Regions from separate parts of the Brevundimonas sp. NIBR10 genome, predicted to be linked through region 2. Evidence: predicted binding sites of a transcription regulator. Region 2 holds the regulator's gene; the other holds the start of a gene.

Region 1 (15,635 bases), 100 kb from region 2:
AGGAGGATGTAGGCGATGGCTTCGTGCCCGCCCTCGCCGCCCGTGATCCCGGTGAAGGTCGTCGCGGCGACGAGGGCCAGAAGCGCCAGCACGGCTATCCCGCCTAGCGGGTTGTGGCCGAGCGAAGCATGAACGCGGCCCGCGAACAGTCCCCTCACGTGGCCCGCCATCCGCGACGGACGGATCAGATTCACAAAGCGGGCATGTTCTCCTCCCACAAAGCCCCAGACCAGCCTGAAGGCGATCAGGATCGCCGCCACCCAGCCCGCCGGCACATGCCAGGGCGACAGGGCGCTGCCCTCTTCCGAGGACAGGAAGGCGACCGCGATGGCGGCTACGAGGAACCAGTGGAACAGGCGGATGCCCCAGTCCCAGGTCTTGATAGTTCTGATCGCCTGGGGAGCCGTGCTGGTCATTGAAACCTCCGTTTGAAGGGAGACTGGTCGCAGAACCTGACGACAGCCTGACATCGAGCGGGTCGTACGTTGGCTCAGTTCAAGAGTTGCTTGCAGGCGGCTGGGGCCGTGGAAGGTAGATGTTCTGGAAGAGCGCGAACGCGCCCTCACACAGGCGGTCGCAGCCGGAAAGCCGGAGTTCCAAAAACTGCCTTGTGCAGCAACTGACCAAAGAAAAGGGCGGGCCCGTCGCCGGACCCGCCCTCCCTTTTTTCTGGCGTCTGAGTGACGTGGACTAGAAGTCCATGCCGCCCATGCCGCCCATGCCGCCGCCCATGTCGGGGGCGCCGCCGCCGCCCTTCTTGGGGGCGTCGGCCACGGCCGCTTCGGTCGTGATCAGGATCGAGGCCACCGAGGCGGCGTCGGTCAGGGCGGTGCGGACCACCTTGGCCGGGTCGATCACGCCCATGGCGACCAGGTCGCCGTACTCTTCGGTCTGGGCATTGAAGCCGAAGGTGGGCGAGCTGTTTTCAAGCACCTTGCCGACCACGATCGAGCCTTCGACGCCGGCGTTTTCCACGATCTGGCGGATCGGGGCCTGGATGGCGCGACGGATGATGGCGATGCCGGCAGTCTGGTCGGCGTTGTCGCCGGTCAGGCCTTCAAGCGCGCGGGTCGCCTTCAGCAGGGCGATGCCGCCGCCGGGGACGATGCCTTCTTCAACTGCGGCGCGCGTTGCGTTCAGGGCGTCGTCGACGCGGTCCTTCTTTTCCTTGACTTCGACTTCCGTCGAGCCGCCGACGCGGATGACGGCGACGCCGCCGGCCAGCTTGGCCAGACGTTCCTGCAGCTTTTCCTTGTCGTAGTCCGAGGTGGTGTCCTCGATCTGCTTCTTGATCTGGCCGATGCGGGCCTCGATCTCGTCCTTGCCGCCGACGCCGTCCACGATGGTGGTGTCGTCCTTGGTGATGGTGACCTTCTTGGCCTTGCCGAGCATGTCGAGGGTGACGTTCTCGAGCTTGATGCCCAGGTCTTCACTGATGACCTGGCCGCCGGTCAGGACCGAGATGTCCTCCAGCATGGCCTTGCGGCGATCGCCGAAGCCCGGCGCCTTGACGGCGGCGACGCGCAGGCCACCGCGCAGCTTGTTGACCACCAGGGTGGCCAGGGCCTCGCCCTCGATGTCCTCGGCGATGATCAGCAGCGGACGGCCGCTTTGGACCACGGCTTCCAGGATCGGCAGCATGGCTTGCAGCGAGGTCAGCTTCTTTTCGAACAGCAGGATGAGGGGCTCTTCGAGTTGAACCTCCATCTTGTCGGCATTGGTGATGAAGTAGGGCGACAGGTAGCCGCGGTCGAACTGCATCCCCTCGACGACGTCGAGTTCGGTCTCGGCGGTCTTGGCCTCTTCGACGGTGATGACGCCTTCGTTGCCGACCTTGTCCATGGCCTTGGCGATCATCTCGCCGACTTCGGCGTCGCCGTTGGCGGAGATGGTGCCGACCTGGGCGATCTCGGAGTTGTTCTCGACCTTCTTGGCCGAGGCCTTGATGTCGGCGAGGACGGCGGTGACCGCCTTGTCGATGCCGCGCTTCAGGTCCATCGGGTTCATGCCGGCGGCGACGGCCTTGAGGCCTTCCTGGACGATGGACTGGGCGAGCACGGTCGCGGTGGTGGTGCCGTCACCCGCCTTGTCGTTCGTCTTCGAAGCGACTTCGCGGATCATCTGGGCGCCCATGTTCTCGAAGGCGTCTTCCAACTCGATCTCTTTGGCGACCGAGACGCCGTCCTTGGTCGAGCGCGGGGCGCCGAAGGACTTCTGGATCACGACGTTGCGGCCCTTGGGACCCAGGGTCACCTTGACGGCATTGGCGAGGACGTTGACGCCGCGCAGCATCTTGTCACGCGCATCGGTGTTGAACTGTACGATCTTGGCAGCCATTGAGGGCAGCTCCTAAATATTGATTTCGTTGAAGAAGGTCGAAGCGTCGGGGTGCTTACAGCACGCCCAGGACGTCGGATTCCTTCATGATGATCAGGTCTTCGCCTTCCAGCTTGACCTCGGTGCCCGACCATTTGCCGAACAGGATGCGGTCGCCGGCCTTCAGTTCGAGGGCATTGACGACGCCCTTGTCGTCACGGACGCCGGGGCCGACGGCGATGACTTCGCCTTCCTGAGGCTTTTCCTTGGCCGTGTCGGGGATGATGATCCCGCCCTTGGTCTTGGACTCTTCTTCCACGCGCTTGACCAGCACGCGATCGCCGAGAGGACGAAACGCCATCTGTGTATTCTCCGATGTGACTTCTAAAAGTTTCCTCGTAACGCTCGGGGCCAGCTTTTGGCAGCCGGGCCTCACGAGTGCTAACGCGAGGTGCAAGTAGGGGGGTGACACCCCAGCGTCAAGACGAGCGGATCGGCCGGGCTTGCGAATTTTCGGTGACGCGGAGCGGCCGCGACCGCGAAAACGTCAGTGGGCGAAGACGGTCGCGGCCCCGGCGGAAGGGGCTTGCGCCGCCAGCCGCCAGCTGGCCTCGACCCGCCGTTCGAACAGGGGGCCGGCGCCGCGGACGCTGGTGCGCCAGTCGCGGCCGCCACCTTCGCGCCCGATCAGCGCTGCGAGGGAGGTGCGGAGCTCGCCGAGAGCGTCCCCGGGCCGGTCGCGGGTCAGCAGGAAGCGGGCATAGCGGCTGGATTCGCCCAGGGTGTCGGGGTGGTCCGGGGCCAGGCGGCTGGTGGTGATGGCCCGGACGCGGCGATACAGGGTCTCGGCCTCATCCGACCGGTCGAGCGCGGCCAGAACGTCGGCGTGGCCCGCGAGGGTGTCGACGATGTCGGGACTGTCGGCACCCAGGCCTGCCTCCAGCAGCCGCTGCCCTTCGGCGAAGGCGACTTCGGCCTCGGCGTATCTGCCCTGATCGGCCAGGGCATAGCCGATGTTGGCGCGAACGACCCCCGTGAAGGGATGGTCGGGGCCGACGATGTCGAGCGCCAAGGCCAGGGCACGCTGGAACATGGCCTCCGACTTTCGACCATCCCCTTGCGTATGCAGATACCAGCCGTAGTTGGTCAGGCACTGGGCCAGCAGCACCTTGTCCCCCGACACCTCGGCGACCGAGACCGCACGGCGATACAGGGGATTGGCCTGCCGCCCCCGGCCCGTTCGACGCAGGGAGTTGCCGAGGTTGGACAGGACGATGGCCAAGTGGAAATCCTTGGGGCCATACAGGACCTCGTACATCCCCAACACCTGGCGATAGGCGGGGTCGGCCTCGGCATGCCGCCCTTGGGCCGACAGGGCATTGGCGTACAGGTTCAGGGCGTCGGCGGTCTTTTCATGGACCTGTCCGATGTTGATCCGGCGCAGGTCGTAGCTGGCGCGGGCCGCGACCTCGGCCTCCTCGTTGCGACCCAAGGAATCGTAGGCCTTGGCCTGGTCGTAGCGAAGCTGGCCCTCCTGCACTGGATCACCGTCGGCGATGGCCAGGGCTCGGTCGAGCAGGGCCCGCGCGTCGTCGTACCGGCCCTGGTCCTGACGCAGCCGGGCCAGGGCCCCGAGCGGCACCACGGTTTGCGACAAGGCGATCGCCGCCTCCACTGCGGTGGCGGCCTCGTCGAACTTGTCGGCGTCGCGAAGCGTGGTCGCGGCCGCCAGATAGGCGTCGACCGCGCCCTTGACGTCGCCAGCGTCGGCCAGGGCCCGGGCGGCGGCGATGCCATCGTCGGTCTGAACGGCGGATTCCTGAACGACGGCGGCCCGGGCCGGCATCGACGACAGGACGGCGCAGGCCAGTCCGGCTCCGATCAGGATGGCGGGAAGTCGCGTCATTTCAGAGCCTTTCACCCTGACGGTAGGGTGAGGCTAAGGTGCCGACAAGACCCGATCGACCGCCGCTCGATGAACGCCAGATGAACGGCATTCTGCAAAGGCGTTCAGACTGGCCAAGCTAGACCTTATGCAACACCATCGGCGGGCGCCGACGGGCTCTTGGAGGAGACCAGAAATGAAGATGTTCGCCAAACTCGCTGCCGTCGCCGCGCCGGCCCTGGCCCTGACCCTGCTGGCCGCCGCGCCCGCCGATGCCCAGAGCCGCCATCGCGACCGCAACGACAACACTGCCGAGAACGCGCTTCTGGGTGCCGTGGTCGGCGGGGTCGCCGGGGCCATCATCGGCAACGGCGACGGTTCGTATGTCGCGGGCGGTGCCCTGGCCGGGGCGGCGCTGGGCGCTGTGGCATCCAGCGACAACCGTTCCTATCGCGGCGGATCCTACAGCTACGGCTATGCGCCCGGCTATTACGGCAGCGGCTACGGCAGCAACTACGGCTACGGCAACGGCTATTATGGTTCGGGCTACCGCGATGACTGCGGATATCGCCGCGACGGCCGCTGCTGGCGCAACCAGGGTCACTGGGAGCGTGAGCACGGCATCAACAGCCGCGACGGCTATGACCGCTACGAGCGTCGCCAGCTGCGTGACGACCGCCGTGACCGCCGGGGCGACCGTCGGGACGACCGCCGGGACCGTCGCGACCGTCGCTGGTAGGCGGGCCTCTAGCGTCAGGATCGGGAAACGGGCGCTTCGGCGCCCGTTTTCATGTCGGTCAGCCCAGCAACCGCGTCAGCAGCCCGGCCGTCGAGGGATCGAGCGCCGCCGAAGGCCCGCCCGCGTCGACGTCCTTCAGGATCGCCTTGGCCAAGACCTTGCCCAGTTCGACGCCCCACTGGTCGAAGCTGTTGATGTCCCAGATCACGCCCTCGACGAAGGTCTTGTGCTCATAGAGGGCCAGCAGCGCCCCCAGGGTCCGGGGTGTCAGCCGGTCCATGACGATTGCGGTCGAGGGGCGGTTGCCGGGGAAGGTCTTGTGCGTGGCCAGCCGGTCGGCCTCGACCGCTTCGGCCCCGGAGGCCAGCAACTCGGCGCGCGCTTCTTCGGTGCTCTTGCCCAGCATCAGGGCCTGGCCCTGGGCCAGGGCGTTGGACCAGAGTGGCGATTCCGGAGCGTCCTCGTGCGTCTTCGCCACGATCACGAACTCGGCGGGCACGACCTGCGGTCCCTGGTGGATCTGCTGGAAGAAGGCGTGCTGGCCGTTGGTGCCGGGTTCGCCGAAGACGACCGGACAGGTCTGGCGCGTGACCGGCGATCCGTCGCGAAACACCCGCTTGCCGTTCGACTCCATCTCGAGTTGCTGCAGGAAGGCCGGCAGGCGGCGCAGGGCGTGGGCATAGGGGGCGACCGTCCGGGCGGGGCGGTTCAGACCGTCCACGTTCCAGACCTGGGCCAGGGCCAGCAGAACGGGCGCGTTGCGGTCCAGCGGTGCGGCGACAAAATGGTCGTCCATCTCGGCCGCGCCGGCCAGCAGGGCCTCGAACACCTCGGGGCCCAGGGCGATGACGCAGCTCAGGGACACCGCCGACCATAGCGAATACCGCCCCCCGACCCAGTCGCGGAAGGCGAAGGTGCGTCCGCAGCCGAAGGCCTGGGCGCGCTCGGGGGCCGCCGTGACCCCGATGAAATGCCGCTCGCGGCCGGTCTCGGGCAGCGCCGCCGCCAGCCAGGCCTTGGCGACCTCGGCATTGGCCAATGTCTCTTGCGTGGTGAAGGTCTTGGACACGACGATGACCAGGGTGGTCTCGGGATCGAGCCCGGTCAGGGCCTCGGCCATGTCGCGCGGGTCGATGTTGGCGACGAACCGGAGGTCGATCGCAGGCTGCAAGGGGCGCAGGGCGTCCCAGACCACGCGAGGCCCCAGGTCCGAGCCGCCGATGCCGACGTGGACGATGGCGGTGAAGGGGCGTCCGGTCGCGCCGGACTCGGACCCCGACCGCACGGCATTGGCATAGTCGGCCATGGCGCGGCGCACGTCATCCACCTCGGCTGACACCGGTTCGCCCAGGGCCTTGTAATCCGAACCGATCCGGGCCCGCAGCGCCGGATGCAGCACGGCCCGGCCCTCGGTCGAGTTGATCGCCTCGCCGCCGAACAGCCGGTCGCGCGCCGCCTCGACCCCGGCCGTGCGCGCCAGTTCCAAACAGGCCTCGAACGCCGACGTCGTCCAGCTTTGCTTCGACAGGTCCAGATACAGGCCCGCCGCCTCGACGCTCATCCGCTCCAGCCGGGCGGGGTCTGCCGCGAACTGATCGACGATTCGGGCATCGGCGTCGCGTGCGGCAGCGGCGTCGAAGGCGGTCCAGTCGGCGTGGGAGGTGGCTGCGGGCATCGCGTATCCTTAACGGTTCTCAAGGTCTCGTTTACGGGTCAGGCGTAAGTCGGTTCAATCGCTTTGTCCCTGTCGACTCCCGAAGTGATCGCGAAGGAGACCTCCATGTCCTGCGGCATCGCACTCAGCCTGGCCCTGATGATGGGCGACCCCAATGTTGTCCTGGCCGCCGCCCAGCCCCCCGCCGTCCTCGGTGCCCCCGTCTCAGTCGCGAACGAGCCCCTGTTCATGGACATCGTGACCCGGTCCAGCGGGCTGAAGGCCGTGGTCGATGCCTGGAAGGCCGACGGTTCGGCGGATGCCTCCGGCTTCTTCGCCGGGCCCGACTATGCCGCGTTCAAGACCCGCGCCGTCGCCCTGTCGACCACCGACATGCAGGCCCATCTGATCCTCAAGGAGCGGGGAACCGACGGCGACCTGAAATGCATCCTGCGCGGCATTTCCGAGGATATTCCGAAAAAGCTCCAAGCCGTCGAGACCGCCGCCACCCCGGCCGCCCGTGCCGTGGCGCTGGAGGAGCTGTCCTATCTGCTGAACGACAATGTCGAGGTCATCACCACCCCGCCCCAGCCCGACGCCCAGTCCGGCGTCCCGGGCTAGGTTCAAGCATCGAGGGTGACGCGGGCGCGCCGGACGGTTAAGTCCGGGCGATGACCACAATCCTTTATGGCCGGCCCCCGCTGGTGTTCGATCCGCCCGCCACCGGTGAGGGCGGCGCGACCCAGACCTCCCCCCTGATCCCCGGATCGACCGCGCTGGAGAGCCTGGAGACCGGGTCGCTCGACGAGGCCATGATCTATGCGCCTCCGGGCGTGCTCGAGCGGCGATACACATTGGCGCTGGCGCTGCGGGCCCTGAAGGCCGGCGGGCGGCTGGACGTCATGGCGCCCAAGGACAAGGGCGGATCGCGGCTCAAGAAGGAACTGACGGCGTTCGGCGTCGAGGTCGGCGAGACAGCCAAGGCTCACCACCGGCGCTGTGTCGTGATCCGGCCGGAGATCATGACGGGTATCGATGAGGCGATCGCGGCAGGGGCGATGCAGCGGGTGGACGGGCTGGACGCCTGGTCGCAACCGGGCGTGTTCGCCTGGGATCGTATCGACGCCGGATCGGCCCTGCTGGCGCAGACGATGCCACCGCTGAAGGGGGCGGGTGCCGATCTGGGTTGCGGCTACGGCGCGCTGGCGACGGTGGTGCTGAGGTCGGCGGCGGTGACCTCGCTGCGGCTGGTCGATGTGGATCGGCGGGCGGTCGAGGCGGCCCGGCGCAATGTCGAGGATCAGCGGGCTGGGTTCGACTGGGCGGATGCGCGGACGCTCGAAGCGACCGGCGATCTGGATTTCATCGTGATGAACCCGCCCTTCCATGACGGCGGGGCCGAGGACCGTCGTCTGGGCCAGGCCTTCATCAAGAAGGCGGCCGAGATGCTGGGCAAGGGCGGCGTCCTGTGGCTCGTGGCCAACCGGCACCTGCCTTATGAGGCGGAACTGAAGGCGTCGTTCAAGCGGGTCACCCCGGCCGGCGACGGCGGGCCCTACAAGCTGTTCGAGTGCGTAAAGTGACCCCCCTGTGGCCGCAAGCAGCGCGATGACGAAAACCCCGACATCCCGCGTCGATAAACTCCTCGGCTCCATGGGCTATGGCTCGCGGACCGAGATCGCGCGGCTGGGCAAGGTCGGGGGGATCGTGCTGGACGGCGCGGATCTGACCGATGTGTCCCAGCGGATCGCGGTGACGCCGGACCTGTCGAAGCGGATGGAGATCGACGGCGAGGCGCTCGACCCCGTGCCCGGCCTGGTCATGATGCTGAACAAGCCACTGGGGATGACCTGTTCGAGGAAGGAGGACGGGGCCCTGGTCTATGACGTCCTGCCGGATCGGTGGCGTCGGCGCGATCCGGCGATCTCGACCATCGGGCGGCTGGACAAGCAGACCTCGGGACTGCTGCTGCTGACCGACGACGGCGACCTGCTGCACCGGGTCATCAGTCCAAAGAAGCATGTGGCCAAGGTCTATCGCGCGACGCTGGCGCGGCCGCTGGCCGGGACCGAGGGCGATCTGTTCGCGGCGGGCGGGCTGGTGCTGGAGGGTGAGGACAAGCCGCTGGCGCCCGCGTCGCTGGAGGTGATCTCGCCGACCGAGGCGCGGCTGACGGTCACCGAGGGGCGCTATCACATGGTGCGGCGGATGTTCGCGGCCGTCGGCAATCACGTCGAGGCCCTGCACCGCGAGCGGATGGGCGGGCTGGTCCTGCCCGACGATCTGGCGCCGGGGGAATGGCGGCTGCTGGATGCGGCGCAGATCGATCTGATCTTCGCGGCGGAACCGATCGCACGCTGAACGGCTAAGGCTCCGCTTGATCGGAGACTTCCATGACCGGTGCCACCCTCAAACGCGATCTCAGGACCGGCCGGTCGCTGTGGGCGGATAGTCCCGGCCTGGGCGTGCCTGTGCGGCCGCTGGCTCGGGCCATCAGCGTCGATGTCGCCATCATCGGGGCGGGGATCAGCGGGGCCTTCATGGCCTATGAGCTGTCGAAGGACGGGTCGGTCGCCGTGCTGGACCGCAGGCCGCCGCTGATGGGATCGACCGTGGCCTCGACCGCCCTGCTGCAATGGGAGATCGACCTGCCGCTGACCGCCCTGGCCGAGAAGATCGGCATGGCCAGTGCGAAGCGGGCCTATCTGCGGTCGCGCTCGGCGGTGGATGCGCTGAAGACGATCGTGGCGGAGGAACGGATCGTCTGCGGCCTGAAGGACAAGTCGTCACTCTATCTGGCGGGCGACGAATACGGACATCGCGCGCTGGAGGCCGAGGCCGAGGCGCGGGCCGGGATCGGGCTGGAGAGCGAATACGTCGGCCCGGCGGCCTTGCGCGAACAGTTCGGGATCGAGCGGACGGGTGCCATCGTCTCGGCGGGCTCGGCGAGCGGCGATCCGGCCCGGCTGGCGGCCGGTCTGCTGCGGCGGGCGCAGGCGCGGGGGGCAAAAGTCTATTCGCAGGTCGAAGTGCTGGAGGCGGCCAGTGATCCCGACGGCGTCACCCTGTTGACCGACGCGGGCCATGCGGTGCGGGCGAAGTCGGTGATCTTCTGCTGCGGCTATGAGTTCCCCAAGGGGGTGCCGACGCCGGGTGCGAAGGTTATCTCGACCTGGGCCATGGCGTCCAAACCGCGCCAGCGGTGCCCGGCTTGGCTGCGCGACATGCTGGTCTGGGAGGCGTCGGATCCGTATCTGTATTTCCGCATGGGTGGGGACGGCCGGCTGATCGTCGGCGGCGAGGACGAGGCCTCCCCGACCGCCCACGAGGACGAGGCCAAGGGCCGCCGGAAATGCGCGACCATCGCCGACAAGCTGAAACGGCTGCTGCCGCAGGTCGAGTTCGAGGTCGACTACAGCTGGGCCGGGGCCTTCGGCGAGAGTGCTACCGGCCTGCCCTCGATCGGCCCGGTCGAGGGCATGGACCACGCCTGGGCGGTCATGGGCTTCGGCGGCAACGGCATCACCTATTCGGTCATCGCCTCCCAGATCGTGGCGGCGGAGGTGCGCGGCGGGAGTGATCCGGATGCGGGACTTTATCGGGCTTGACGGGCAGCGTGGGGCCACGCACCTCCCACATCCATGACGACCCGTGCCAAAATTTGCGGCCTGACCGCGCCTGAAACCCTTGATGCGGCGCTCGACCACGGGGCGGCGTTCGTCGGCGCGGTGATTTTCGAGAAGAGCCCGCGTCATCTCGAGCCGCTGCACGCTGCGACCCTGTTCGAGCGGGCGCGGGGGCGGGCGAAGGTGGTGGCGGTGGTGGTCGATCCGGGCGACATGCTGCTGACCGAGATCGGGCTGATCCTGAGGCCGGACTTCATCCAGTTGCACGGGTCGGAAACGCCTGAGCGAGCAGCGGAGATCCGGCGGCTGACGGGGGCGGGGATCATCAAGGCCCTGCCGATCAGGACCGAGGCGGATTTCGCGAGCGTGGCGGACTGGGAGCCGGTCGCCGATCACCTGATGTTCGACGCGAAGCCGCTGGAGGGATCGGCCCTGCCCGGCGGGGTCGGGGCGCGGTTCGACTGGGGGCTGCTGGCCGGACGGACGTTCCAGAAGCCCTGGTTCCTGGCGGGGGGGCTCAACCCCGACAATGTGGCCGAAGCCGTGCGGGTTTCGGGCGCACCGCTGGTCGATGTGTCCTCTGGCGTCGAAAGCGCGCCGGGTGTTAAGGACGCCGGCCGGATCGCGGCCTTTCTGAAGGCTGTGGCCCGGTCCTAATTCCGACGCCTCCCCGCGTGAAGGTCCTGCCCGTGAACGCCATCATCCCCAACCAGTACGCCATGCCCGACGCGGAGGGCCGGTTCGGCCCCTATGGCGGGCGGTTCGTGGCCGAGACCCTGATGCCGCTCGTGCTGGAGCTGAACACGGCGTACGAGGCGTGCAAGGCTGACCCAACGTTCCAGGCCGAGCTCGACGACTTCCTGACCCACTATGTCGGGCGGCCCAGCCCTCTGTATCTGGCCGAGCGGCTGACCCAGCATCACGGCGGGGCCAACATCTGGTTCAAGCGCGACGAGCTGAACCACACGGGCGCGCACAAGATCAACAACTGCATGGGCCAGATCCTGCTGGCCATGCGGATGGGCAAGAAGCGGATCATCGCCGAGACCGGCGCCGGCCAGCACGGCGTGGCCACGGCGACGGTCTGTGCCCGGTTCGGCCTGCAGTGCGTGGTCTATATGGGCGCGACCGACGTCGAGCGTCAGTCGCCGAACGTCTTCCGCATGAAGCTGCTGGGCGCCGAGGTGGTGCCGGTGACGAGCGGTCGCGGCACGCTGAAGGACGCGATGAACGAGGCGATGCGCGACTGGGTCACCAATGTCGGCGACACCTACTATCTGATCGGCACGGCGGCGGGACCGCACCCCTATCCGGCCATGGTGCGCGACTTCCAGAGCGTGATCGGCAAGGAGACGCGGATCCAGATGCTGGCCAGGCGCGAAAAACTGCCCGACGCCTGTGTGGCCGCGATCGGCGGCGGGTCGAACGCCATCGGCCTGTTCCATCCCTTCATCGAGGACGCGGGCGTGCGGCTGATCGGTGTCGAAGCGGCCGGGCGCGGGCTGGACGGGCCGGACCATGCGGCCTCGATCCAGGGCGGACGGCCGGGCGTGCTACACGGCAACCGGACGTACCTGCTCCAGGACGAGGACGGCCAGATACTGGAGGGGCATTCGATCTCGGCGGGCCTCGACTATCCGGGCATCGGGCCGGAACACGCCTGGCTCAAGGACATCGGCCGGGCCGAGTATCGCGCGGCGACGGATGCGGAGGCGCTGGAAGCCTTCCAGCTGTGCTCGAAGCTGGAGGGGATCATTCCGGCGCTGGAACCCAGCCACGCCTTGGCCCGCATCGGCGAGATCGCGGCCGAGGTCGGCACCGGCGGCGACGTGGTGCTGAACATGTGCGGGCGGGGCGACAAGGACATCTTCGCGGTGGCCAAACATCTGGGAGTCGAGCTCTAGGGCTCGAATGTTGCTTATGAAGACAGTGATCGCAGCTCTCGCCGCCACCCTCGCGGTCTGCGGCGTGGCCCAGGCCCAGGCACCGGTTCAGGATGGCGTGCAGACCACCGCGCCCGCGCCCATCGTGCCCCAGCCGATCGGGCCCCAGGGCGGGCCTGCGACGGACATACCCCTGCTTCCGGGTGCGGAACTCGCGCCGGATTGCGGCAATCTGTACGGCCTGAACGGCAAGGCCTTCTGCGTCGCCGCCCTGATGGCCAATGTCGGGACGGTCGCCGAGGCCTATATCGCCGATCTGGAGACCAGGGGCTGGCTGGCGGCCGGCGGCGACGACAACCGGGTCGTCTTCGTGCGTCGTCGTGACGGCGGCGGCTGCGACGGCATGCAGATGCAGGCCTTCTACGACACCACGCGTCCGGCTTCACCCACCAGCCTGGGCTATCTCGGCTTCGCGACCATTCCGGGCAATGTCTGCGCGGCTCCCCCCGGATCGACCGCCCAATGAGCGTCCTGGCCCTGATGGCTGCGTTGGCGGTGCAGACCACGCCCGCCGTGGTTTTGCCCGAAGCCCTGGGACTGCCGATGCTCGACGGGACGACGCGATCTGCGGAATGCATGGGCCTGCGCGAGCGGTTCGAGGGCCTGGGCAAGCCGTTCGACTGTCTGGCCACGACCGTCGCCCTCGGCAACGAACGGGCCTTTCAATATATCGAGGCTGCCAAGGCGCGGGGCTGGCAGGACGCCGGAGGGGCCGCCAACGCCCTGATGATGATCCGTCCGCTGGACGACGGCGGCTGCCAGCGCCTGTCGATCGCCGCCTTCCCCGGCACCGAGGCCATGGCACCCGGCGACCCCGCCTATCTGCTGTTTGCGGTCGACCCGGCGGGGACCTGCCCCCCGCCCCGCCCTGCCGCTTCCCTAAGCCCGACGCCTCCGAGACCCGCCGAATGACCACCGCCCGTATCGACGCCCGTTTCGCTGCTCTGAAGGCCGAGGGCCGGGCCGGGTTCGTGGCCTATGTGATGGCCGGCGATCCCACGCGCGACGAGGCGCTGGAGATCCTACGCGGCCTGCCTGCAGCCGGGGCCGACATCATCGAACTGGGCTTTCCGTTCAGCGATCCGATGGCCGAGGGGCCGCCGATCCAGCGGGCGGCGCTGCGCGGGCTTAAGGCCGGGCTGACGCTTCGCGGCACGCTCGATCTGGCGAAGGCGTTCCGCGAGGGCGACGCCGAGACCCCCCTGATCCTGATGGGCTATCTCAATCCGATCGAATCCTATGGATACGACGCCTTCGCGCGCGATGCGGCGGCGGCGGGGGTGGACGGCTGCATCGTCGTGGATTGCCCACCGGAGGAGGCCGATCCCCTGTCGGACGCGCTGGATGCGGCCCAGGTCTCGCTGATCCGGCTGGCCACGCCGACGTCGGACGATGCGCGGCTGAAGATCATCGCACGGCGTACCTCGGGCTTTGTCTACTATGTCTCGGTCGCGGGCGTGACGGGGGTCAAGGAGGCGCAGGCCGTGTCGGTCGCGCCGGCGGTCGAGCGGGTGCGGGCGGCGTCGGGCCTGCCAGTCGCGGTCGGCTTCGGGGTCAAGACGCCGGAACGGGCCGCCGAGATCGCTCGTGTCGCCGATGCCGTGGTCGTCGGCTCGGTCCTGGTCGAGGAGGTCGCGGGCGCGCTGTCGGCCGGAACCTCGGCGGTGGATGCCGTGCTGGCCAAGGTCAAGGTTCTGGGCGATGCGGTCCGAGGTGCGCGCGTGGCGGAAACCGTCTAAAGGCACGACCATGCCCGACAACAAATCGACAGAACCCAAACGTGGCGGATGGCTCAGCCGTTTCGCTCCCGGCGTGCGCAAGATCGTCAGCCGCCGCAGCAACGACACCCCCGACAACCTGTGGGTCAAGGATCCGGATTCGGGCGACATGCTCTACCGGCCGGATCTGGAGACGGCCTTGTGGGTCACGCCGTCCGGCCGCCACATGCGGATCAATGCCGAGACGCGGCTGCGCTTCACCTTCGACGACGGCCGCTATGAGGCCATCGCCACGCCCGACGTGCCCGAGGACCCGCTGAAATTCTCGGACGGCAAGTCCTACAAGGACCGGCTGAGCGCGGCGCGGAAAGCCGCCGGACGCAAGGACACGATGATGATCGGGGCGGGCGAGATTGCCGGAACCCCCGCCGTCGCCATCGTCCAGGACTTCAGCTTCATGGGCGGGTCGCTGGGCACCGCTGCGGGCGAGGCCTTCATCGCCGCCGCCCACGCCGCGATCGAACGCGGCGTGCCCCTGGTCTGTTTCACCGCCGCCGGTGGGGCCCGGATGCAGGAGGGCGCGCTCAGCCTGATGCAGATGGCCCGCTCCACCCTGGCGGTGCAGGAGCTGAAGGACGCGCAGCTGCCCTACGTCGTCGTCCTGACCGACCCGACTACCGGCGGGGTGACGGCCAGCTATGCCATGCTGGGCGACGTTCACCTGGCCGAGCCGGGGGCCCTGATCGGGTTCGCAGGCGCGCGGGTGATCGAAAGCACGATCCGCGAGAAACTGCCCCCCGGCTTCCAGCGCGCCGAATATCTTCAGGAAAAGGGCATGGTCGACCGCGTCGTCAGCCGCCCCGAGATGGCGGCCGTGCTGGGCGGAGTTCTGTCCATGCTGATGGATGGGCGTCGGCGCGCCGCCTAGGGGCGCCTTCCAGCGAACCGGCCAGGCGCGAGACGTTCGGCCATATCGTCCGCCATGGGGGATGCCACCCCCGTGACCACGGCCGCGATGTGCTCGCCCAGCAGCGGTGCGACGCAGAATCCGCGTGAGCCGAGGCCGCCGAGCACGTACAGGCCCGGCTGATCGGACAGGGCACCACAGACCGGCAGGCGATCGCGGGTCGTGGCGCGGACGGCGGCGCGCGCCTGAATCGGCCCGGCCGTCCCAACCACCTGCGCCAGACGGGGCAGGCGGGCGGCCAGGGTCTGGAGATTGCGCTCGGTATCGGCGGGGCGAACATCCGTCCCGACGTCGTCGCGATCGTGGGTGGCACCGAACAACAGGCCGTCCGTGGTCGGCACGGCGTAACCGCCCCAGGCGACGGCGGGCGTCGTGCCCCCTTCGACCCAGCTCGCCTGACCGCGCACGGGGCGCAGATCGAGATCGGGCGCGAGGGCGGCTGCGCCCCATCCCGCCGTGATGACGACGCTGTCGACCTCGGCGATGACGACGCCGTCGGGGTCGGTCAGGGACCGGCCGCCGCTCTCGCCGGGCGTGATTGCGGCGACGGTGCCGGTCATGCGGCGAGCGCCCTCGATCCAGGCGGACAGGATGGGGGCGGGGGCCACCGCGAGGGCCCCGGCCATCAGCAGGCCGCCCGTGTTTGTCTCTTCGCCCAGACGGGCCGTGGCCCCGGCGACGTCGATGACGGTCATGGCCCCGGGTGACCACCAGGACTGGGCGGCGATCCTGTCGAAACGGGCGGCGTCGCGGTCGGTCTGATGGAGCTGGACCACCCCCTCGCCGA
Region 2 (15,635 bases):
GCCGTCCTGCCGCCCTTCCTGGACGTTCAGCGACCGGTGGCCCCGCAACTGGCCCTGTTCGCGGCCGCCACCATCGGCATGGATGTGCTGGCGATGAGCGCCTATGGCCTCGGTGGCGCGGCCTTGGCGCGGCGGATGAGCGAGCCCCGGTTCCGGCGCGGGTTCGGCGTCTTCGTCGGACTGCTGCTGCTTGCGGCCTCGGTCTTGATTGTGTCGCGATTATAGGCGTTCTTGGCCATACGGAACGACCGTACGCACGGCCCGTTACGACGAAAAGGCCCGTGACCGGGCCAAAGGAGATTTTCCCGTGAGAACCCTGTCCCTTAGACCCATATTGCTGGCGGCCACAGCGGCCCTGGCCCTGTCGGCCTGCGCCACGGCGACCCCGTATCAGCCGGCCGGCACCGGCGGCGTGCGCGGCGGCTATGCCGAGCAGCGGCTGGAGAGCGACCGTTTCCGCGTCACCTTCGCCGGCAACTCCGTGACCTCGCGCGAGGACGTCGAGATGGGGCTGCTGCTGCGCTCGGCCGAACTGACGACCCAGAACGGCTTCGACTGGTTCGCCACCGTCAACCGCGCCACCGATCGCGACACCCGTTATTCCAGTTTCGGATCGCCCCGACCCGGGTTCGGCTACAGCCCCTATTACGGCCGCTACAGCCCGTTCTGGGGCCCGTCGTGGCGCTGGTACGGTCGCGGGTCTTGGAGTTCGTGGAACGACCCGTTCTGGGGTCGCGACGACTTCGACGTCCGCCAGATCGACCGTTACGAAGCCACGTCCGAGATCGTCATGGGCAAGGGCCCCAAGCCCGCCAACGACCCCAACGCTTTCGACGCCCGCGAAGTGATCGACAACCTCGGCGGCCGCGTCACCCGCCCGATGTAAAAGTCTCGGCCCCGTCGCTAACCAGCGGCGGGGCTGATTTCTTGGTGACGCGACGTTGGACGCGCTCAAGCAGCGAGCGACCGCGTCGCAAGCGTTAGCGCACCAAGCCCGCGCTCAAGCAGCAAGCCGCCGCGCGGCGAGCGATAGCGCAACAAGGAAGGAAAAGTAGAGACCGCGACCCGAAGGGGAATTCGTTGTGGCTGCTGCCTTCCGGCCCTGACCAGGTTGGCGAAGCCTTCGCCCGCGATCTCCGAGGTCCATATCGCGAATCCCGGCGGCGAGATCAAGGCCTCTCCCCGTTGTGCGCCGCACCCGCTAAGAACGGCTCATGACCCTCGCCCCGCTCAACACCTTCGCCGGCAACCCGCTCGACCGGGGTGGGGACCTGCGCGCCGATCCGACGTGGTTGGAGGAACAGGCGGCGAGCGCGGATGCGCTGGCTCTGGTGCTGTGGGAGGGCCAGCCCCTGCTGGAGGATCATGCCGAGGGGCCGCGTCTGGTCTGGCTGGGCATGGAACAGGCGCGCGATGTCGCGCCGACGCACGAGCTGTTCCTGGGTCTGTGGAAGGATGCGCCGGTTTTTGCGGTCGAGATCCAGGGGCCCAATGACCCCGCCGACGGGCCCGTGCGGGGGCTTGGGGCATTCTCCGGGATGCGCGAGGCGGCGGCGGTGCTGTCCGGGGTCGAGGCGGCGATGGCGGGGACCGCCAAGTCCCTGTTCGACTGGCGCAGGCGGCACGGGTTCTGCGCCGCCTGCGGTCAGCAGAGCGAGAACGCCAACGGAGGCTGGAAGCGGATCTGCCCGGCCTGTGGCACCGAGCATTTCCCGCGCGTCGATCCGGTGACGATCATGCTGCCGATCTATTCGGGCGGGCCTGAGCCCATCTGCCTGCTGGGGCGTCAGGCGGCCTGGCCAGCGGGGCGGATGTCGGCCCTGGCCGGGTTCCTGGAGCCCGGCGAGACGATCGAGGAGGCCTGCGCCCGCGAGATCAAGGAGGAGAGCGGCCTGACCGTGACCAGCGTCCGCTATCACTCCAGCCAGCCCTGGCCGTTTCCGTCGCAGCTGATGATCGGTCTGTTCGCCGAGGTGACCGACGATCAGGCCACGCCGGACCAGACCGAGCTGGAAGCCGTCGCCTGGCTGACGCGGGGCGAGGCGCGGGCGGTTCTGGCGGGCGAACACCCCATCAAGGCCCCGCCGCCCTTCGCCATCGCCCACACCCTGCTCAAGGCCTGGGCCGAGGAGGAGTGACCGCTGCGGCAGTTGTGGAGCATCACGCCCTCGCCGGTTGCCCCCTCGCGCCAATACGCTAGTGTCCACAGCCATTGTATCGCGCGGCTTCGATTCCGCGCTGGGCCTTGAGACACCATGCAGCTGACCATCGAACGTTCCGCGCTTCTGAAGGCCCTCGGGCACGTCCAGAGCGTGGTCGAGCGCAGGAACACCATTCCGATCCTGTCCAACGTCCTGCTGAGCGCCGGGCGCGACAGCCTGTCGTTCGCCGCGACTGACCTGGACATGGAGATCGTCGATCAGGCCGATGCGACGGTCCAGGTCGAGGGATCGATCACGGCACCGGCCCACACCCTGTACGAGATCGTGCGCAAACTGCCGGACGGGGCCGAGGTGTCGCTGACCTACAACGGCGACGATCCGCGCCTGACGGTGGCGGCGGGGCGGTCGCGGTTCAACCTGCCGGTCCTGCCGGCCGGGGATTTCCCGGTCATGTCGACGGATACGTCGGGCGTGCGTTTCACCCTGATGAAGGATGATCTGGCGCGGCTGATCGACAAGACCCGGTTCGCGGTCTCGACCGAGGAGACGCGGTACTATCTGAACGGCCTGTATCTGCACACGGTGGCCGAACAGGGCATCCCCCTGCTGCGCGCCGTGGCCACCGACGGTCACCGCCTGGCCCTGGCCGAGACGCCGGCTCCGGAAGGGGCGGCGGGCGGTCCGGGCGTGATCGTGCCGCGCAAGACCATCGACCAGGTCCGCCGCCTGCTGGATGACGGTGCCGGCCCCGTCGAGGTCCAGGTCAGCCCCCAGAAGATCCGCTTCCAGTTCGGGGCCGCGTCCCTGACCTCCAAGGTGATCGACGGCGCCTTCCCCGACTATATGCGGGTGATACCCAAGGGGAACGACAAACAGGCCGACATCGACAAGGCCATCTTCGCCTCCGCCGTCGACCGCGTCGCCACCATCTCGGCCGAGAAGAGCCGGTCGGTGAAGCTGGCCTTCGAGCTGGACCGCGTCACCCTGACGGTGCGCAACATGGAGGCCGGCCAGGGTGTGGAGGAGGTCGAGATCGGCTATTCCGACGACCCCTTCGAGATCGGCTTCAACGCGCGGTATCTGCTGGATGTCGCCGGCCAGATCACCGGCGACAACGCCACCTTCATGTTCGCCGACCCGGCTTCGCCGACGCTGGTGCTGGATCCGGGGGATCCGGGGGTGCAGTACGTGCTGATGCCGTTGCGGGTTTAGAGCACCGGGCGGTACTCAAGTCGGATTTCGCCATCGTCCCCGAGCCCGGGCGCTACCTGGGCAGGCCATTGGCAAACTGCGGAGGCGGTCGCCCCATTTATGACCGTGCGGGAAATCGCGTTCGCCCGGTTGGCCCGGTAGACCTTTAGACGGGCGGTTATCTGGTCGTTTGTCGGTTCGTGCTCGAATATCTCAATCGTTGCTCGCTCTGCGCAGTTGAACGCGTCGAGAAACCAACTTCCTTCCAAGCTGCCAGCCGTGCCGTGCCGGGTCAGTTGATAAGCTTCAAGTCGTGCCGGCTCGCCGTCGATCACCAACGTCTTCAAGCTATAGATGTTCGGAAAACTCTGTCTTGGTCGATCAATAATCACCAAGGTCGCAGTGTCCAAAGGGCGGGTCTCGATATTTCGCGTTTCAAAGTTTGCCTTGGTCTTCAGCGCGGCCAGTGACGCCGCCGCTAGGGCGGTGCGCGCCATAGCAGCTTCATCGGGACGGCTCAAAGCGTTCAGAGCGGCGATCCGCACCAGTTCGCCGTAGGCACCGATTGGATAGGGCGGAGGGCTTGGCACCGGTTCCATCAGGGCCAGGGCCAGGCCACCGTCACCGTCTGCGAGTGCCAGGGTCGCGCGCATCACACGGGCGTGCCATGCGCGTTCGTCCTGTCCACACAGGGCGATAATGCGATCGGCCGCCAGGGCCGCACCCACCCTGTCGTTCCGGCCCATGCGGCGAGCCGCGTCGGACCAGAGGGACTCGACCGCCGCACATTCGCTGATCGACTGGGGATCGACTGGAGGCGGGCCGGCCTGAGCGGATTCCGCCATCTGCGCCCTCAACGCGACGGCGCTGGGCAGCAGGTCGATATAGGCGGCCGGCGACCCGCAGACCTGGCCACCCATCGCGGGCTGGCCGAGGATCACGGTGAAGGCGCACAGATCCAGTCGACGGGCCTCGGTATCGCTGACGCCGGGATCGGCGTGCTGGGCGTAGATCAACGACCCGGGCCCGCCATTGACCCCCGGCACATAGATGGGCTGGGTCGTGGTCTTCATTTGCCCGGCCTGAGCCCTCAAGCCTTCGGCGCGGATCGGGTCGCGGGTGACACCGCGCAAGCCGTGTGCGGCGAGAAACGACACGGCGTACTGTGCCTGGCGATCGCCCGTGGCGGCCCGCGTCTCCAGCGCATCGACAGGCTCGGTCATAGCCATTTTGAGGGGCAGATTGCGCGTCACAGGATCGACGACGGTCACACAGCCCGCCGTCATCATGCAGCCCAAAATCACAGCCGCGAACTTTTTCATGACCCACCCGTCCAAATAAATGGAAGCTTTTCTGCCGCGAGATGGGCTGAGGGTCCACAACCATATCCTGATGAAGACGACCAACTCGCCAGTAAGCTGCCGAAGGGGCTTGGGGTCTGGGATCGGCACGGGAAACTGGGCTATGTCGATGCCTTGATCACTACCCTCGCCCTCACCGACTTCCGGTCCTATGCCTCCGCGACCCTGCCCGTCGGCAGCGGGCCTGTGGTGCTGCATGGGCCGAACGGGGCGGGGAAGACCAATCTGCTGGAGGCAATGAGCCTGTTCACGCCGGGTCGGGGACTGCGGTCGGCGACGGCGCAGGAGATGGGGCGCAGAGAGCCCGGTGAAGCGGTCGGGCGGGCCTGGGCGGTGGCGCTGACGCTGGATGGCGGAGACGGCGAGGAGATCAGGCTCGGCACGGGAACCCAGGCGGCGGGGGCATCCCGGCGGATCGTGCGGATCGACGGGGAGACGGCCCAGCCGGGGCGGTTCCTGGATTATCTGCGGCCGGTGTGGGCGACGCCGGAGCAGGACCGGCTGTTCTCGGACGCGCGGGCGGATCGGCTGAAATTCTTCGACCGGCTGGTGTTCGCCGCCGACCCCGATCATGCCGGGGTGGTGTCGGGATACGAGAAGGCGCTGCGCGAGCGGTTGCGGCTGCTGACCGACGGGGTCGAGCACGGGCGCGCGGCGGACCCGTTGTGGCTGGATGCGCTGGAGGCGCGACTGGGCGAGACAGGCGCGCGGGCGGTCGTGGCGCGGGCCGGGGCGCTGGGCGCGCTTCAGGCCGGGATCAACGACCGGGGCGACCGGCCGTTTCCTCAGGCCGATCTGGGCCTGGCCGGCGAGGCCGAACAGGCGGCGCTGGACGGGGTGGGCGAGGACGCGATCGCCGCCGCCATCCGGGACGGCATGGCGCGGTCGCGGGGCCGGGACGCGGCGTCCGGCCGGTCCCTGTTCGGGCCGCACCGCTCGGACCTGACCGCCCTGCACCGCGAGAAACGCCGCCCGGCCGCCGAGGGGTCGTCGGGCGAACAGAAGGCCCTGGTGCTGAACCTGATCCTGGCCCAGGTGACGCGGCTCAAGGCAGCCGGGGGTGCCCCGCCGGTATTGTTATTGGATGAGGCACCCGCCCACCTCGATACGCGCCGTAGAGCCGCCCTGTTCGACGAGATCGAGGCCCTGGGGTTGCAGGCCTTCATGACGGGCACGGAGGCGGTGCTGTTCGAGGAGCTGAAGGGTCGGGCGCGGTTCGTGCGGGTCGAGGGCGGGGCGTTGGTCGAGGACGCCTGAAGCGCGTCGCTCGCTGTGAGGCCCCCTTAGGTGATGGAGGTTCATCACAACGAGCACAACGAGGTCACAAAGGACACGACGGGACCGAGTTCGCGGGGGCTGCCGGTCATTTCGTCAGAGGCGGAGGCAGAAAAGGCCGCTTCGCGGCGAAGCCGCCGTCTTTAGTGGAATGGCGGATTTCCGGTGGGCCTCGTGAAGTCCCATCGGTCTCGTCGTGTCCCTTGTGTCTTCGTTGTGTTCGTTGTGACGAACCTGTCCCTCGCCAAATACACGGCTCAGCCAGATCGACGAGAGGCCGCGTCGGCCCTTACGCCTTCGAGTCGTACGACCCGCCGTTGGCCGCATCGGCGGGGGCGTAGGCGGTGGAGGCCGCAGCCTTGGCACCCGAGCCCTTGGCGGCGACGACGACCATGGCCGGGCGGATGGTGCGGCCGAACAGTTCGTAGCCGGCCTGCATGGTCTGGAGCACGGCACCGCCGGCGACCGTCTCGGACGGCTGTTCCATCATGGCCTGGTGCAGGTGGGGATCGAAGACATCGCCGGGGCCCGGCGCGACCTGTTTCAAGTTGTTGGTGGCGAACGCGCCTTGAAGCGCCTTCTCGACCAGTTCCAGCCCGGTCACCAGGGCGGCGGCGGGGCCTTCGGAATCCTTGGGCGCAGCCTGCAGCGCGCGTTGCAGGCTGTCGGCGACGGGCAGCAGGTCCTTGGCGAAGCGCTGGATCGCAAAGGCGCGGGCGTCGTTCTGTTGCGTCTCCGAACGGCGCTTGAGGTTTTCCATCTCGGCGGCCACGCGCAGGGCGCGGTCCTTCCATTCGTCGCGCTCGGCGATGACCTGATCGAGCGGCGCGAGGCTTTCGGCATTGGCTGCGTCAGCGTCGAGGATGGCGTCGGCTTCGGCCTCGATCGCGTCGAGTTCGGCCTGTGTGGGATGATTGTCGCTCAAGTGTCCTGTCCGTCCAGCATTCGCCCCAGCACCCGGGCGGTGTAATCCACCAACGGAATGATGCGGGCGTAGTTCAACCGCGCGGGTCCGATCACGCCGATGGCGCCCAGGACCCGCTGTCGGCCGTTCATATAGGGCGCCGCGATGACAGCGGAACCCGAAAGCGAAAACAACCGCGTTTCCGCCCCGATAAAGATGCGCACCCCTTGCGCCGCATTGACCCCGTCGAGCAAGCCGATCAGCTGTTCCTTCTGCTCCAGGTCGTCGAACAGGACGCGCACCATCTCCAGATCAGCGGCGGTCTCATTGTTCTGCAACAGGTTGGCGCGGCCGCGGACGATCAGGCTGCGCTCGCGGTCCGGGCCGCCGGACCAGGCGGCCAGACCGTCCTCGACCAGACGGGCGGCGGCTGCGTCGAGCTGTTGCCGGGCGGCATCGAGCTCAGCCCGCATCTCGGTGCGCGCCTCGGCCAGGGGACGGCCCTTGAGCCGGGCGTTGAGGAAGTTCGACGCCTCCTGAAGCGTGGAGGGGGTGACCCCCGCCGACAGGGGCATCAGCCGGTTCTCGACCGTGCCGTCGTCCCCGACCAGCACCGCCAGGGCCTGATCGTGGCCCAGGGCGACGAACTCGACGTGTTTGACCCCGGCGTCGCGCACCGGGCTGGCCACGATGCCGGCACCGCCTGCCAGGCCGGACAGCAGGGACGATGCCGCATCCAGCGCCTCGTCGAAGCCGCGACCCTTGCCTGCCAGCCGCGCGTCGATCTCGCGGCGTTCGTCGGCCCCGATGTCGCCGATCTCGAGGAAGCCGTCGACGAACAGGCGCAGGCCCGCATGGGTCGGGATCCGCCCGGCCGAGGTGTGGGGCGCGGCCAGCAGGCCGGCCAGGGTCAGGTCCTGCATGGTGTTGCGGATCGAGGCGGGCGACAGCTGGACCCCGCCGCGCGAGATGGTCCGCGACCCGACGGGCTCTCCGGTTTCCAGATAGGTCTCGACGATGCGGCGGAAGATGTCGCGCGCCCGGGCGTCCAGCGCAGTCAGGCCTCCGCCGGACGAGGCGGTTCCTGTTCCGAACGGAAGCGGGTTGGGGGCATACAGGCTCACGGTTTCACGATAAGCAGCGCGGCCCCACTCTCCAAGCCGTTCCTTGAAGGCCACCGACATGACCGCCACCCCCCGCCACTCCGGCCGCACCCCCGAACAGCTCCGTACCGTGACGCTGGAGACCGGGGTGAACCGCTATGCCGAGGGGTCGTGCCTGGTCTCGTTCGGCCATACCAAGGTCCTCTGCACCGCCTCGATCGAGGACAAGGTGCCCGGCTGGATGCGCAACTCGGGTCAGGGCTGGGTCACCGCCGAATACGGGATGCTGCCTCGCGCCACCCATACGCGCGGCCGTCGCGAGGCTGCGGCGGGCAAACAGTCGGGGCGGACCCAGGAGATCCAGCGGCTGATCGGGCGGTCCCTGCGGGCCGTGGTCGATCTGAAGGCCCTGGGCGAGCGGCAGGTCCTGATCGACTGCGACGTGATCCAGGCCGACGGCGGCACCCGCACCGCCTCGATCACCGGGGCCTGGGTCGCGATGGCGGCGGCGCTGGGATATCTGAAGGCCGAGGGCGTGCTGAAGGCGGACCCGATCCTGGACCAGGTCGCGGCGGTGTCGTGCGGCGTATGCAGCGACCAGCCGGTGCTCGACCTCGACTACGAAGAGGATTCGAATGCCGAGGCCGACAGCAATTTTGTCCTGACCGGATCGGGCACCATCGTCGAGATCCAGGCGACCGGCGAGAAGCGCGGCTTCTCTCGTGCTGAATTCGACCGGCTGTTCGAACTGGCCCAGGGCGGCTGTGACGACCTGTTCGTGCTGCAACGCGCGGCGCTGGAGGCCGCGCTGAAGGGCTGACCTCGACGCCGTGGGCCCTTTCCCGAGGCTGCGGATCGGCGCATCGTCACGGTCTGATCCGGATCGGAGATGTCCATGCGTGCCGTCTCAACCTCTCTTGCCTTGCTGCTGGCCGCCCTGACGCTCACGGCATGCGACGGCCCGCCCGACCCTTCGTCGCCGTAGCGGCGGACTCGCAACCGTCCGCTGCGCCGCCCATCCTCATGCCGCTCGACGCCCCGCCGCAGGAAGAGCCCCTGCCCGATTCCGCCATCGGTTCGGGCGAGAAGGCGGAATGCGAGGCCGAGATCGGCGCGGATGCCGCCGCCCGCCTCGTCGAGCGCTGCATCGCGGTCAGCCCGGCGACGCGGCCGCCGTGCAACGCCGCCAACCCCTGTGCACTGATCCGGGACGAGATCGACCGCTCCTGCGCCATGTACGAAGCGGGTGAGACGCGCCCTGCGGAGTGTACGCCATCCGACACACCGGCAAGATGAACGGTCGCTGAATTTCGCCCCGCCACAGTGCAAACAAATTTCGTGACATGCCGCGAAGCTTGAGTAGTCTGACGTAGTTGCGTTCTCGCAACCTTGAATGGGGGACTACCTAATGAAGCTCTTGAAGACCTCATCCGCCCTGGCAGTCGTGATGCTGCTGGGCGCCTGGACCTCGGCGGCCGACGCCGACGTGGTCATCGTCAACGACGACGCACCCGCCTGGGTCGCCGGCATGGCTGACATCGCCGACGGCTCCGCTCCGGCCTTCCAGGACGCTGAAGACGACGACGAGTGCGACGACGAAGAGGATGACGAGGAAGACGACGAAGAAGACGACGAGGAAGAAGACGACGAAGACGAAGAGGACGACGAAGAAGACGACGAGGACGAGGAAGACGACGAGTGCGAGGACGACGAGGACGAACTCGTCTGAGCTCACGCTTCACCGTTGTGAAGCGTCAGGAGGGCGGTGGCTTCGGCCACCGCCCTTTTTCGTGGCCGGGAAGGCCGCGCATGAAAAAGGCCCCGCTGTTTCCAGCGGGGCCTTCGTCATTTCAGCGATGATGCCGAGTCCTAGTCGCGACGGGGACGACGACCACGGTCGCCGCCGCCGCCTTCACGCTTCTTGCCGCCGCCGCCGGTGTCTTCGGTCAGGGGGGCCTCACCGCGTTCGGCGCGTTCCGCGTTGATCTTGTCGGTCAGGTCTTCACCCGTCGACTGATCGACGACCTTCATCGACAGCTTGGTCTTGCCGCGATCGTCGAAGCCCAGGAATTTGACCTTGACCTCTTGACCCTCGGACAGGACGTCGGCCGGGTTGGCGACGCGTTCCAGGGCGATCTGTGACACGTGGACCAGACCGTCCTTGGCACCGAAGAAGTTCACGAAGGCGCCGAAGTCCACGACCTTCACGACCTTGCCGGAGTAGATCATGCCGGGCTCGGGCTCGGACACGATCGACGAGATCCAGTTCTTGGCGGCGTCGATCTTTTCCTGGTCCGAAGCGGCGATCTTGACGGTGCCGTCGTCCTCGATGTTGACCTTGGCGCCGGTCTTTTCGACGATCTCGCGGATGATCTTGCCGCCAGTGCCGATGATGTCGCGGATCTTGTCGACCGGGACCTTGATGGATTCGATCTTGGGCGCGAACTCACCGAGCTCGGTGCGGGCGCCGTCGATGGCCTTGTCCATCTCGTCGAGGATGTGCAGGCGGCCGGCCGAGGCCTGGGCGATCGCCTTGCGCATGATCTCTTCGGTTATGCCCGTGACCTTGATGTCCATCTGCAGGGACGTGATGCCCTCGCGCGTGCCGGCCACCTTGAAGTCCATGTCGCCCAGGTGATCTTCGTCACCCAGGATGTCGGACAGGATGGCGAACTCGCCGGACGGCTCGAGAATCAGGCCCATGGCGATGCCCGAGACCGGACGGGTCAGCGGCACGCCCGCGTCCATCAGCGCCAGCGAGGCACCGCAGACCGAGGCCATGGAGGAGGAGCCGTTGGACTCGGTGATCTCCGACACGATGCGGATCGTGTAGGGGAAGTCTTCCGCCTTGGGCAGCATCGGACGGATCGCGCGCCAGGCCAGCTTGCCGTGGCCGATTTCGCGACGGCCCGCGCCGCCCATGCGGCCGGTTTCACCGACCGAATAGGGAGGGAAGTTGTAGTGCAGCAGGAACTTCTCTTTGTAGGTCCCGGCCAGCGAGTCGACGTATTGCTCGTCTTCGCCGGTGCCCAGGGTGGCGACGACGATGGCCTGGGTTTCACCGCGGGTGAACAGGGCCGAACCGTGGGTGCGCGGGAAGACGCCGACTTCCGAGACGATGTCGCGGACCTTGTCGAGAGCGCGGCCGTCGACGCGGTGGCCGTTGTCGATGATGTCGCGACGCAGGACGTGGGCTTCGCATTCCTTGAAGGCCGTGCCGAACTTGGCGGAATCGACGCCGTCCGGATTTTCGTCGGTCTTCACCAGGGCGGCCGAGGCCTTCTTCTTGGCGGCGCCGACGGCTTCGTGGCGAGCATGCTTGCCGACGTGGGTATAGGCGGCCTTGATGTCCTCGCCGACCAGCGACTGGATGGCGGTGACGACGTCGGAGTGATCCTCGGCCTGGAAGTCGAAGGGCTCTTTCGCAGCGTGTTCGGCCAGTTCGATGATCGCGTCGATCACCGGCTGCATGCCGCGATGTGCGAACATCAGGGCGTTCAGCATGACCTCTTCCGACAGCTCCTTGGCTTCGGATTCGACCATCATCAGGGCGTCCTGGGTGCCGGCGACGACCAGATCGAGCTGGCTGTCAGGCAGTTGGTCCAGCGTCGGGTTCAGCACGAACTCGCCGTCGATATAGCCGACGCGCGCGGCACCGATCGGCCCCTGGAACGGCACGCCCGAGATGGTTAGGGCGGCGGAGGTGGCGACCATGCCGACGATGTCGGGATCGTTTTCCAGGTCGTGCTGCAGCACGGTGATGACGACCTGGGTCTCGTTCTTGAAGCCCTTGACGAACAGGGGGCGGATCGGACGGTCGATCAGGCGGCTGACGAGGGTTTCCTTCTCGGTCGGACGGCCTTCACGCTTGAAATAGCCACCCGGGATCTTGCCGGCGGCGAAGGTCTTTTCCTGGTAGTTGACGGTCAGCGGGAAGAAATCCAGGCCCGGCTTGGGCGCGCGACCGTAGACGACGGTGGCGAGGACGACGGTCTCGCCGTAGGTGGCCAGAACGGCGCCGTCGGCCTGGCGGGCGATGCGGCCCGTTTCCAGGGTCAGCGGGCGGCCGGCCCAGTCGATCGTCTTGCGTTTGATATCGAACATGTTTCGTCTTTCGTGTTCCGGCGGGCGTATTCCCGGCGGAGTCCCATCAGTGGGTGCGGATGCGTCGGGCGTTCAGTCCTTCGATCCAATGGACCGGCCGCCCCATGGCGATCGATCCGGAAGTGGAGAGGACTGTTCTCGAGCCCTCGCGTCATTCTTTGGGACCTGACTCGCGGCCTCGGCGAAGAGCCTCGACCGATCAGGATCCCTGCGCCGTTTCGTCCGGCGGCGCGCCGGTCTCTAGGTACGGAAAGAGGCGCGGACATGGCCCGCGCCTCGAAACCGTTGTCGTGGGATGCGCTTAGCGGCGCAGGCCCAGCTTGGTGATCAGAGCGGTGTAACGCTCCTTGTCGACCTTGGTCAGGTGATCCAGAAGACGACGACGCTGCGAGACCATCTTGAGCAGGCCGCGGCGCGAGTGGTTGTCCTTCTTGTGGGTCTTGAAGTGTTCGGTGAGGTTGGCGATGCGTTCCGACAGGATCGCGACCTGGACCTCGGCCGAGCCGGTGTCGCCGGCGGACCGGGCGTTCTCGGCGATGACTTCGTTCTTGCGTTCAGCAGTAATCGACATCGGTATTCTCCAGTTGGAGTCCCCTGACCAACCCCTTTTGATGGGGGGTCAGGAAAGATTGAAAACGCGGTCGGGTTCTAGCCGGCCGGCCCGCAACTGACCGAGAGCGACGAGGGTCTGTCCGTGAAAGGCGGAAACGGTACGAGAGCCATCCGTGAGGAGGCTCTTTAGCGTCTCGACCTGTCGGGGGAGCAGAACGATCGGTCGTCCCTGACGAAGCGAGAAGGCGTCCTGGTCCGTAATGGCCAGCTCCGGGATGTCGTCCAGGGCGGTCGCTACGGGCAGCAGGCCTTCAAAGGCGGCGTCCCTATGCACCAGATCGGTCAGGAAATCCAGAGTGACCGCGTTCTCGACGGAAAATGGACCCACCCGCTCGCGGCGCAACGCCGAAACATGCCCCTCGGCCCCCAGCATGACCGCCAGATCGCGCGCCAGCGACCGGACATAGACGCCCTTTCCGGTGCGAATGGTCAGCTCGACGTGATCCGGGTCGGGTGCATCGGTGACCTCGGCCTCGTGGATCGTCACCTTGCGGCTGGCCAGTTCGAACTCCACGCCGTCGCGGGCCAGGTCATACGCACGCTGGCCGTCCACCTTGATGGCGCTGAACTGGGGCGGGGTCTGGTCGATCTCGCCGACGAAGGACGGCAGGGCGGCGCGCACGGCCTCCACGCTCGGCCGGACGTCGGAGCGGCCGATGATCTCGCCCTCGCGATCGACACTGGCGGTCGAGATGCCCCAGTGGATGGTGAAGCGATAGACCTTCTGCGCCTCCATCATGAAGGGCACCGTCTTGGTCGCCTCGCCCAGGGCGATGGGCAGAATGCCGCTGGCCAGAGGGTCGAGCGTGCCCGCGTGTCCCGCCTTCTGGGCGTTGAACAGGCGGCGGACCCTGGACACGGCGTCGGTCGAGCCCAGCTCGAACGGCTTATCGAGACAGACCCAGCCGTTGACCGGATCTCCCTTCTTACGACGGCCCATGTGTCACCAAGGTCAAGGTTCCGAGGAATCTACCGTCCGGCGTCATCTCGCTAAAGTCGATGCGCGTTCTACCGTCGTCATAGCCAATGCTGCTCGCAACAACCGCCATGCGACCTGAAGGAGGAGCCGGGCAGCCTTCAGCTCGCACGCCGGTGACCTGTGCGCTTGGGAACCGATAGACCAGATTATGAAAGCCAGTTCGGAGACTCGTTGCGACACTCACGACTTCGGGTTGGACTACGGGCGCTCGTACTCGATAGCAGCGCAACACTGCAGTCATGACGCCATTGTCTACGGTCAGCGTTCCGTCCTCACCCGCTTGCCTGCCATTCACGGAAAGCGCGCCATAAGCCTCGTTGCCGTTTCTAGGCTCGGCGTTGACCGGGGTCAGGTTCAGCTGCGTGTCCTGTTTGATTGTGCAGCCCGTAAGAAGGATCACGGCTGCTAAGGCGAGGCATGAAAGCGAGATACGCACGCCTATTCCTCATCCTCGACCGGCGGCACGAACACGTCCGCGCGCACGCGCGGATCGTCCAGCAGACGGTTCAGCCGCTCGGCGGCCTCGAAGCTCTCGTCGTGGCGGAAGCGCAGGTCGGGGGTGAAGCGCATGTCGATGTGACGGCCCAGGGCGCCGCGCAGGAATTTGGCGTGGGCGTTCAGTGCCTTGATGATCTCGTCGATATGGCCGGCGGTGTCCGAGGTCTCGACGCCGGCCCCAAGCGGCTCGACGAAACAGGTCGCGTGTTTCAGGTCGGGCGACAGCCGCACCTCGCTGACCGTGATCGAGACCCCGACCAGGGCCGGGTCGCGGATCTCATTCTCGCGCATGACCTCGACCAGGGCGTGGCGGATCATTTCGGAGGCGCGCAGCTGGCGCTGGCTGACCAGGCCGGCGGTGGCCTTCGTCTTGGGTTTGCGGTTGCTCATGAGGTGGTCTCCGGCGCTTGCCGGGGATCGGACCCGGCGCAGGGCTGAAATAGAGGGGGCTGAACTGGAAAAGGGAGGCGGTCTAGGCCTGTGGGGCCGCCCTGTCCAATTGCGCGCGGTCGATGGTGCGGCCGATCTCCGACGACAGTATGGTCTGGACCGGCCGGATCGGCAGGCCGGCGGCGTCCAGAACCTCGCCGACCCAGTGATTGCACAGGTGCAGGACCGAGAAGGTCTCGCGGCTGGCGAAGAAGCGGACGGGATCGCCGGGGCGGGTCGCCGCCACGCGCGGGGTGCCGGTCGACAGGTCGAGACTGGCCTCGATGCGTCGGGCCATGCCGTCGAAGGCCGCGTCGGAGAGCACCAGTCGGCGACGGCCCTCGGCGACGAAGGCCTGTTCCGGGGCAATGGTCTCGGGGCGCAGCATCAGGACGGAGGGATTGCCGGGCCGGAAGAAGGCACGGGCACCGTCGGGCAGGCGATCGGCGATCGGGCTCTGATCGACGTAGAATCTGGCATCGCCCCAGCCGATCAGGATCCAGTCGCCGGGTTCAAGGGTGGCGACGGCGTCGGCCAGGGGGCCGGGCCGCGATGCCAGCGCCGCGCGCGGTACGACCATGTCGGTGTGGAAGCCGTTGTCGAGCAGGGTGACGGGCACCTGCCTGTCTGTCTCGTCTGCGGGCCAGAGCGCAGGATCGCCGGGGGTGGTCCAGGTCCACAGGGCGGCGAGGCTGCCGAGGACGCCGGCAAGGATCAGGCCGCGCAACACGATCGTCAGGGCCGTGCGGGCAGGCCGTCGCCCTCGCCCGGCGCGGCGCGCGGCGGAAGGGCCCATTCGCCGCGATAGCTGTAGTTGAGCTCGACGCAGTGGCGATAGCGCCCGTCGGGCCAGCGGCCCACCGCGTGCATGGTCAGGGGGCGCACGGCGCGCACCAGGCCTACGACCAGATAGGTCTGGTCGGCGCCGGGGCACAGGGCGCGGGCGAGGGGGCGGCCGTCACCCTCGGTGGGGATGGTGTAGACGGTGCTTTCGCCGGCACCCTCGGGCAGGGCGTC

Evidence for each region. Region 2 encodes HrcA, which represses chaperone genes, less so after heat shock. Its sites were predicted from a motif close to GTTAGCANTCNNNNNNNNNGANTGCTAAC; they were not measured.
Region 1: a site for HrcA is predicted at 2,734-2,762, ahead of groES (co-chaperone GroES). Genes of this name have one in related genera too.

Annotation. Positions count from the first base shown of each region.
Region 1 is NZ_CP115464.1:1,138,180-1,153,814, forward strand. Features, by position in the region: gene O5K39_RS05520 (cytochrome b/b6 domain-containing protein) at 1-416, opposite strand, end outside; gene groL (chaperonin GroEL) at 691-2,337, opposite strand; gene groES (co-chaperone GroES) at 2,393-2,677, opposite strand; gene O5K39_RS05535 (tetratricopeptide repeat protein) at 2,864-4,222, opposite strand; gene O5K39_RS05540 (hypothetical protein) at 4,398-4,940, shown strand; gene pgi (glucose-6-phosphate isomerase) at 4,999-6,615, opposite strand; gene O5K39_RS05550 (hypothetical protein) at 6,721-7,215, shown strand; gene O5K39_RS05555 (class I SAM-dependent methyltransferase) at 7,266-8,177, shown strand; gene O5K39_RS05560 (pseudouridine synthase) at 8,203-8,955, shown strand; gene O5K39_RS05565 (FAD-binding oxidoreductase) at 8,988-10,202, shown strand; gene O5K39_RS05570 (phosphoribosylanthranilate isomerase) at 10,236-10,877, shown strand; gene trpB (tryptophan synthase subunit beta) at 10,910-12,124, shown strand; gene O5K39_RS05580 (hypothetical protein) at 12,141-12,629, shown strand; gene O5K39_RS05585 (hypothetical protein) at 12,626-13,075, shown strand; gene trpA (tryptophan synthase subunit alpha) at 13,072-13,902, shown strand; gene accD (acetyl-CoA carboxylase, carboxyltransferase subunit beta) at 13,913-14,809, shown strand; gene mnmC (FAD-dependent 5-carboxymethylaminomethyl-2-thiouridine(34) oxidoreductase MnmC) at 14,806-15,635, opposite strand, start outside.
Region 2 is NZ_CP115464.1:1,241,642-1,257,276, forward strand. Features, by position in the region: gene O5K39_RS05990 (LysE family translocator) at 1-225, shown strand, start outside; gene O5K39_RS05995 (hypothetical protein) at 317-886, shown strand; RNA gene ffs (signal recognition particle sRNA small type) at 1,048-1,141, opposite strand; gene nudC (NAD(+) diphosphatase) at 1,215-2,138, shown strand; gene dnaN (DNA polymerase III subunit beta) at 2,256-3,374, shown strand; gene O5K39_RS06015 (hypothetical protein) at 3,371-4,675, opposite strand; gene recF (DNA replication/repair protein RecF) at 4,829-5,971, shown strand; gene grpE (nucleotide exchange factor GrpE) at 6,279-6,854, opposite strand; gene hrcA (heat-inducible transcriptional repressor HrcA) at 6,911-8,017, opposite strand; gene rph (ribonuclease PH) at 8,076-8,816, shown strand; gene O5K39_RS06040 (hypothetical protein) at 8,948-9,292, shown strand; gene O5K39_RS06045 (hypothetical protein) at 9,405-9,725, shown strand; gene pnp (polyribonucleotide nucleotidyltransferase) at 9,866-12,100, opposite strand; gene rpsO (30S ribosomal protein S15) at 12,402-12,671, opposite strand; gene truB (tRNA pseudouridine(55) synthase TruB) at 12,720-13,652, opposite strand; gene O5K39_RS06065 (hypothetical protein) at 13,639-14,127, opposite strand; gene rbfA (30S ribosome-binding factor RbfA) at 14,130-14,579, opposite strand; gene O5K39_RS06075 (DUF2459 domain-containing protein) at 14,662-15,414, opposite strand; gene O5K39_RS06080 (hypothetical protein) at 15,354-15,635, opposite strand, start outside.